One region of the Caulobacter sp. 1776 genome, then DNA from elsewhere that is predicted to be linked to it. Evidence: riboswitches for the same ligand, from Rfam matches in the RefSeq annotation. Region 1 holds a riboswitch; the other holds the start of a gene.
What was found. Region 1 has a riboswitch for glycine ahead of gcvT (glycine cleavage system aminomethyltransferase GcvT). Riboswitches for the same ligand answer to the same signal wherever they lie in the genome.
Positions count from the first base shown of each region.

Region 2: another riboswitch for glycine. It lies ahead of ABIC66_RS20675 (TonB-dependent receptor); the one in region 1 lies ahead of gcvT (glycine cleavage system aminomethyltransferase GcvT).

Region 1 is NZ_JBEPMI010000001.1:433,182-436,591, forward strand. It holds gene gcvPA (aminomethyl-transferring glycine dehydrogenase subunit GcvPA) at 1-61, opposite strand, end outside; gene gcvH (glycine cleavage system protein GcvH) at 186-551, opposite strand; gene gcvT (glycine cleavage system aminomethyltransferase GcvT) at 567-1,676, opposite strand; glycine riboswitch at 1,843-1,933, opposite strand; gene ABIC66_RS01880 (zinc-dependent metalloprotease) at 2,185-3,410, opposite strand, start outside.
Region 2 is NZ_JBEPMI010000008.1:3,977-7,386, forward strand. It holds gene ABIC66_RS20670 (aldose epimerase family protein) at 1-538, shown strand, start outside; glycine riboswitch at 799-887, shown strand; gene ABIC66_RS20675 (TonB-dependent receptor) at 1,266-3,410, shown strand, end outside.

The DNA.
Region 1 (3,410 bases):
TGACGCCGATCGCGCCGAGCATCTCGACGCGGTCTTCGGGGGTCAGGGGGAGGTAACGCATTGGGCGCCTATCAAAATTTGCGTGTCATCCCGGCCGGAGCGCAGCGGAGAGCCGGGACCTCGGAAAGCGTGGTGCTTCCAGCGGTCCCGGATCGGCCTTCGCCCGTCCGGGATGACAGATAAAGCTAAAGAGTGGCCAGGAACGCTTCGTACGCGTCGCGGTCCATCAGGGCGTCGACCTCGGCCGGGTTCGACAGCTTGATCTTGGCGAACCAACCGCCGCTTTCCGGCAGGGCGTTGACCGTCTCGGGCGCGTCGCCGAGCTCGGCATTGCCCTCGACGACCTCGCCCGACACCGGAGCGTAGACGTCCGAGGCGGCCTTGACGCTCTCGACCACGGCCAGGCTGTCGCCCTGCTTCACGGTCTTGCCGGCGTCCGGAACCTCGACGAACACCACGTCGCCCAGCTGCTCGGCGGCGTAGGCGGTGATGCCGACGGTGGCCACGTCGCCCTGGACGATGACCCACTCGTGATCTTTGGTGAAACGCATTGGTCTGGCCCTCTTTCAGATCTTGCGGACGTAACGATTGGCGACGAACGGGGTCGCGACCACCTCGGCGGCGGCCTGCTTGCCGCGCACGATGACCTTGAGCTTCGTCCCCACGGCCGCATAGGCCGGCGGGGCGAAACCGATGGCGATGGGATAGCCCAGGCTGGGGGCGAAGCCGCCGCTGGTGATCTTGCCGATCACATTGCCTGCTTCGTCGGCGATCTCGGCGCCTTCGCGGGCCGGCGCGCCTTCCAGCACCTTCAGGTTCAGGCGGACGCGCGACAGCTCGCCGGCCAGCTCCTTGGCGATCCGGGCCGAGCCCAGATAGTCGCCGGCCTCGCGGCGCGACTTGCCGACAGCGAAGTTCAGCCCGGCCTCGATCGGCGAGACGGTCTCGTCCAGGTCGTGGCCGTATAGCGGCAGGCCGGCCTCCAGGCGCAGGCTGTCACGAGCGCCCAGGCCGATCGGACGGACGCGCTCGTCGGCCAGCAGGGTGTTCCAGACGCGCTCGGCGGCGTCGGCCGGAACCGAGATCTCGTAGCCGTCCTCGCCGGTATAGCCCGAGCGCGAGAGGATCGCGTCGACGCCGAAGGCGGTCAGGGCCACGGTGTCCATGAACACCATGCCGGCGGCTTCCGGAACATGCGCGGCCAGCACGGCGGCGGCCTCGGGGCCCTGCAGCGCCAGCAGCGCGCGGTCCTCGAGACGGGTGACCGTGGCCTCGCCAGCCAGGGCCTTGGCGATGATCTCGTAGTCGTTGTCCTTGCAGGCGCCGTTGACCACCACGAACAGGCCGTCATCGTCGGGACGGGCGGTCATCAGGTCGTCGACGATTCCGCCCTCGGCATTCAACAGCACGCCGTAGCGCTGCTTGCCGGGCTTCAGGCCCTGGTAGTCGGCCGAGACGACCTTCTCGAAGCTCTTGGCCGGGTTCTCACCGCGGATGCGGGCCTGACCCATGTGCGAGACGTCGAACAGGCCGGCGTGCTCGCGGGTCCACAGGTGCTCCTTCAGCACCCCGTCCTTGTACTGCACCGGCATGGAATAGCCCGCGAACGGGACCATGCGGGCGCCCAGCGCCACGTGGGCGTCGTACAGGGGAGTCTTCTTGAGATCGTCGGACACGGGGCGGGCTCCAATCGGGGTCGGCGAGACGACCGGCGTCCGCCGGTTGGTCGCGCCCCCGCTGTCCCTTGGACCTGAGAGATTCCGGCCGCCCCCCTCTGCTGTTTGGGTTTGGCCTTGCTCCTTCGGCGAGCCGCCCTTGCGGGAGGCTACTTTCCAGCGTTTCTAAACCCGCGCGGTCCTTTTGCCTGAGCGTTTCCGGGGCGGTTGCGCCTTCGGCCTCGGGAGCGAATCCCGATGTCTCCCGCTGGGGTCGTCGGGGTCATGCGGGAGGGCCGGGTCAGAGTCAAGCGCGGCCTGCCCGCCCTAGGGTCCGGACTCCATAAGCAGCAAACTATTCAGTGTCATCCCGGCCGGAGCGCGCAAGCGTGGAGAGCCGGGCCCCAGGGGCTACCGCAAAGCGCTTGGCCCCTGGGTCCCGGATAGCCTCTGCGAGGCTTCCGGGATGACACGGATTTGTTGCTTTGAAATTCATGAAAGATCTCAAAGCCCTAGCCGAGGCCAGACCCTAGAGCCCGAAATCCCCGAACCAGTCGTCTTCGCCGATCGGCGGACCGGGCGGGATCACGAGCTTGCTCCGTCCGTCGGCGACCAGCGACGCCAGGCGGTCACCGCTCTCGTCGGCGACGATCCCGGCCAGGGCGCGGGCCTGGGCCTTGTCGGCCGCGTCGCCGGCCGCGGTCTTGAGACTCTTGCCCCAGTCGGCCAGGCGCGCGCGGATGATCGCCGCGGCGGTCGGCGACAGGCCCTTGTCGTCCAGGGCCTGGGCGAGGTTGACGACCATCCGCTGGCGCGCGCGGCGGGTCAGTTCGGCCTGGCGTCCGGTCGCCTTGCCGTCGAAGGCCGCGAAGGCCAGGGCTCTGTCCAGCAGCCCCTCGACGCCCGGCTGGGTTGGATCGCGGCGCCTGGCCTCGACCAGACGGTTCAGGCGCGCCGGCGCGAACAGGTCGCCCCAGACGAGATCGGCGGCGACCTCGGCCGTAGCCGGCAGGTCGAAGACCGGGCCCTGGCCGAACGTCTCGATCTCATAGGCGTGGTCGGTCCCCTGCGACTGGCCCGAGGTCAGGACATCCAGCGCCTTGTCGGACAGGTCGAGCGCGGACGGCGTCAGCGTGCGTAGCAGGGCGTCGATCGCGGCGGCCTGGCGGTCGGCCGGGACGATCTTGCTGGCCTCGTGGCCGTCGCCCTCGGCGCCGTAGGTGAAGTCCACGCCGCCAACCAGCTTGGCCGTCGCGTCGACCTGGTAGCGGTGGAAGATATAGATCGGCACGATGACGCGCCGCAGGTCCGCCACCGACGCGCCCGCCGGCAGATTGCCCAGGCCGAAGCGGTCCAGAGCGATCTTGCGCACAGCCATCAGGTGGTCGAGCTCGGCGACCGGGTCCGAACCGTTGTCCCACACCGCGCCCAGCGGATGCGGCGTGTCGGACGCGCGGGCGTCTTCGTCGGACACGTAACGCAGGCCGTCGGCTTGGCTCTTGTCGGCCTTGGCCTTCAGCCAGGCCTTCTCGTCCGCCCCCGCGGGCGCGGGGCCGTACAGCCAGTCGATCACGAACCGGTCCCAGGCGCCGACGCCGCGCGCATAGGCGTCCGAAAAGTCGAGCTGGCCGCCCTTGATGGCGATCTTCGGGGCCGGATAGTCCATCACCGAGGCGCGGCCGCCGTACCCGCTGGCGGCGAAGTTGTGCTGCAGGCCGATCGAATGGCCGATCTCGTGGGTGGCCAGCTGACGCA
Region 2 (3,410 bases), on a different contig from region 1:
CAACCACGCCCTATTCAACGTGGCCGGCGAGGGTGTCGCCGAGGGGGCCATGGGCAATGTCCTGACCATCCCGGCCGACGGCTACACGCCGGTCGACAGCGAGCTGATTCCGACCGGAACGATCACGCCGGTGGCCGGCACGCCCTTCGACTTCCGCAGGCCGACGGCGGTCGCGGCTCGGGTCCGGGACGCGCGCGATCCGCAGATGGTGATCGGCCGTGGCTACGACCACAACTATGTCCTCAATGGCAAGGCCGGCGGCGCGCCGCGCTTGGCCGCCCGCCTGACCGATCCGAAGAGCGGCCGCGTCCTGGAGATCCTCAGCGACCAGCCGGGCATCCAGTTTTACTCTGGCAACTTCATCGATGGGACCATGGTCGGCAAGAGCGGCAAGATCTATCGCCAGGGCGACGGGATCGCGCTGGAGCCGCAGCACTTCCCCGACGCGCCAAACAAGCCGCAGTTCGCGCCGGTCCGGCTGAACCCCGGCCAGAAGTACAGCAACACCATGGTCTTCAGGCTGACCGTCGCGAAGTAGCGACGCTTGGAGTTTGGTCAGATCGAGGGGCGCCCGGGCGAAAGCCTTGGCGTCCCTTGAGGCTGTGACCGACGCCCGAACAATTTCCAGACGGCCCAAAAGATAGCGGCCTGGTCGCATGACAACCTGATCGAGCATGCCAAGCACGCCAGCGGCGCCTGATTGGGCGCCCGGCGCCGCGATCGTTCGCACCCCGCCGAGAATATGATGCCTCCGGATCAATCCGCTTGATCCCCGATCCACGCGACCGCCTGCTGGTCCTTGCTCTCGCGGGAGAGATCGGGCCCAGCCCGGCGCTGAAGGCGAAACCACCCCGGAAACGCTCAAGCAAAAGGACCGCGAGAAGCTTCTGAACGCTGGAAAGCAGGGCGCTCGCGCCCTCGCCGAAGGAGCAAGGCGCCGCATCGAACGCGGTCGCTGAATCTCTCAGGCGCCAAGGACAGCGGGGGTGTGAAGGCGAGCCATCCTGGCGCGCCCTACCCCAGTGTGCGCCATGCAAAGCTGACCTGCCCCTCGCCTCCGAACAGACCTACATTTCGCACGCGATCGTCGGCACGACTTTCGCGAAATATACGTTGCCAATATCGATGGGTATGTTGCCAGTGTTCACAAATTGACCACGTATGCGCGCTGAGTTGACTTTGAAATTATATTGACACCCGTCCGACAAATTCTGAATTTACCTGTCATCGCATCATGGCGACGCTAACCCCAGTCAAGAAAAATCTTGGGGATAGCCATGACCTTCCGTACGCACCCGCGCGCCTCGCACCACTTGCGAGCGCTGCTTCTCACCGCATCGATTTTGGGCGGCGCGACCCCTGTCCTGGCCCAGGAGGCCGACAAGGCCGAGGTCGAGACCCTGGTCGTGACCGGCAAGCGCCTATCGGAGGCCAGCGTGGCGATCGGCACCGATCACGCCACCGCCACCGTGTCGATCACCCGCGAAGCCTTGCTGTCGGCGCCGGCGGGCATCACCGGCCTCAAGATGCTGGAGTCCCTCCCCGGCTTCAACGTTCAGGCCAACGACGCCCTGGGCATGTACGAGTTCGGCAACTCCGTGTCAGTGCGCGCCTTCAACTTCCAGCAGATCGGCTTCCTGCTCGACAACATCCCGATGGGCCGCAGCGACCAGTTCGGCGGCAGCCCGATCTATCGCTATGTCGACAACGAGAACCTGCTGCGCGTGACCGCCTCGGCCGGGGCCGGCGACGTCGCCCTGCCCAGCTACGCCTCGCTGGGCCCGATCGTCGACTATTTCACTCAGGCGCCGGCCAAGGACGCCGGCGGCGCGATCAGCCAGACCTTTGGCAGCGACGATCTGCGCCGCACCTTTCTGCGCCTGGAACTGGGCGAGCATGGCCCGCTTTCGGGCTATGTCAGCGGCTCGTGGATCAAGGGCGACCTGTGGCGCGGCCCGGGCGACATCGACCGCAAACACTACGAGGGCAAGCTGCGATACGCCCTGCCCAACGGCGGCGACATCAGCTTCCAGACCGTCCACAACGACTATTTCGACTATGACAGCCCGTCGATCACCCTGGCCCAGTACAATGGCGCCGCCGGAGACGTGTTCGGGCGCAAGGGCCGCTCCTTCGCCTATCTTGGCGCGGTTCCCTTGTCGGTCCCGTTCGGTACGGCGCTGAACATCCCGACCGCCAGCCTACCCGAAACGACGGCGGGGGTCCCCTACTCCAATTCGAACTACGCCCAGTACTACAAGTTCGCGGTCAACAGCCGGCAGGATCACCTCTACGGCCTGACCCTGAACACGCCGATCACCGACAGCTTCGACCTGACGACGACAGCCTACTACGAAGACAAGGGCGGCTATGGCGTCTCGCCCGAGGCCTATGCGACCTCGCTGGCCAGCTACAACGCCGAGCGCCTGATCGTGCCGGGCCTGACCGCGCCCAAGGGCATCCAATATGGCCTATCGGGCGTCGACGGCATCCGCCAGGGCGTCACGGCCAAGGTCGCGTGGCATCTGGGCTTCAACAAGATCGAGGCCGGCCTCTGGCTGGAGAACGACGACTATCATCGTACGCAGAACCGCTACAACGTGCAGAACGGCAATCCCGATGGCGCGCCATTGTTCAACGAGCGGGTCCACGCCCAGCGGGACTACAAGTCGCTGCGCGAAACCCAGCAGTTCTTCGTCAAGGACACCCTGACCCTGCTCGAGGCCAAGCTGAAGGTCGAGCTGGGCTTCAAGTCCACCGATATCGACTACAAGATCGCCGGTTATCGCAATCCGAACGACTATATCAACAGCCGCCACCCCATCTTGAAGGCCAACTGGAAGGATAGCTTCCTGCCCCAGGTCGGCGCGGTCTACAGCCTGACCGGCCGCGACCAGGTGTTCGCTTCCTACTCGGAGAACATGGCCCTGCCCCGCGGCGCCGATGACATCTTCTCGGCCGCCAGCCCGACGGTCACCGCGCCGGCGCCCGAGACCTCGACCAACTGGGAGTTGGGCTATCGCGCCAACCACCCCACGTTCAACGCCTCGATCGTGGCCTATCAAACCGAGTTCAAGAACCGGCTGCAGGCCTTCGCGGCCCTGGTGCCCGGCGGCGGCGGCATCACCGAGAGCTTCTACCAGAACGTCGGGGCGGTGAAAGCCAAGGGCGTCGAGTTCAGTGGCCAGTGGAAGCCGGAGCTGCTGGCCGGCAAAGCCTACTTCAACGCCAACGTCTCGTACAACAGCGCCAAGTTCCAGGATGACGTGCTGAACTACCGCGCCAGCACCACGGCCGCGGCGACCACCCTGGCGATCGCCGGCAAGAAGGTGCCCGACTTCCCGGCCTGGGTGGTTCAGGGCGGCGTCACGATCGAGCCGTTCGACGGCTTGCTGATGAACGTCTCGGCC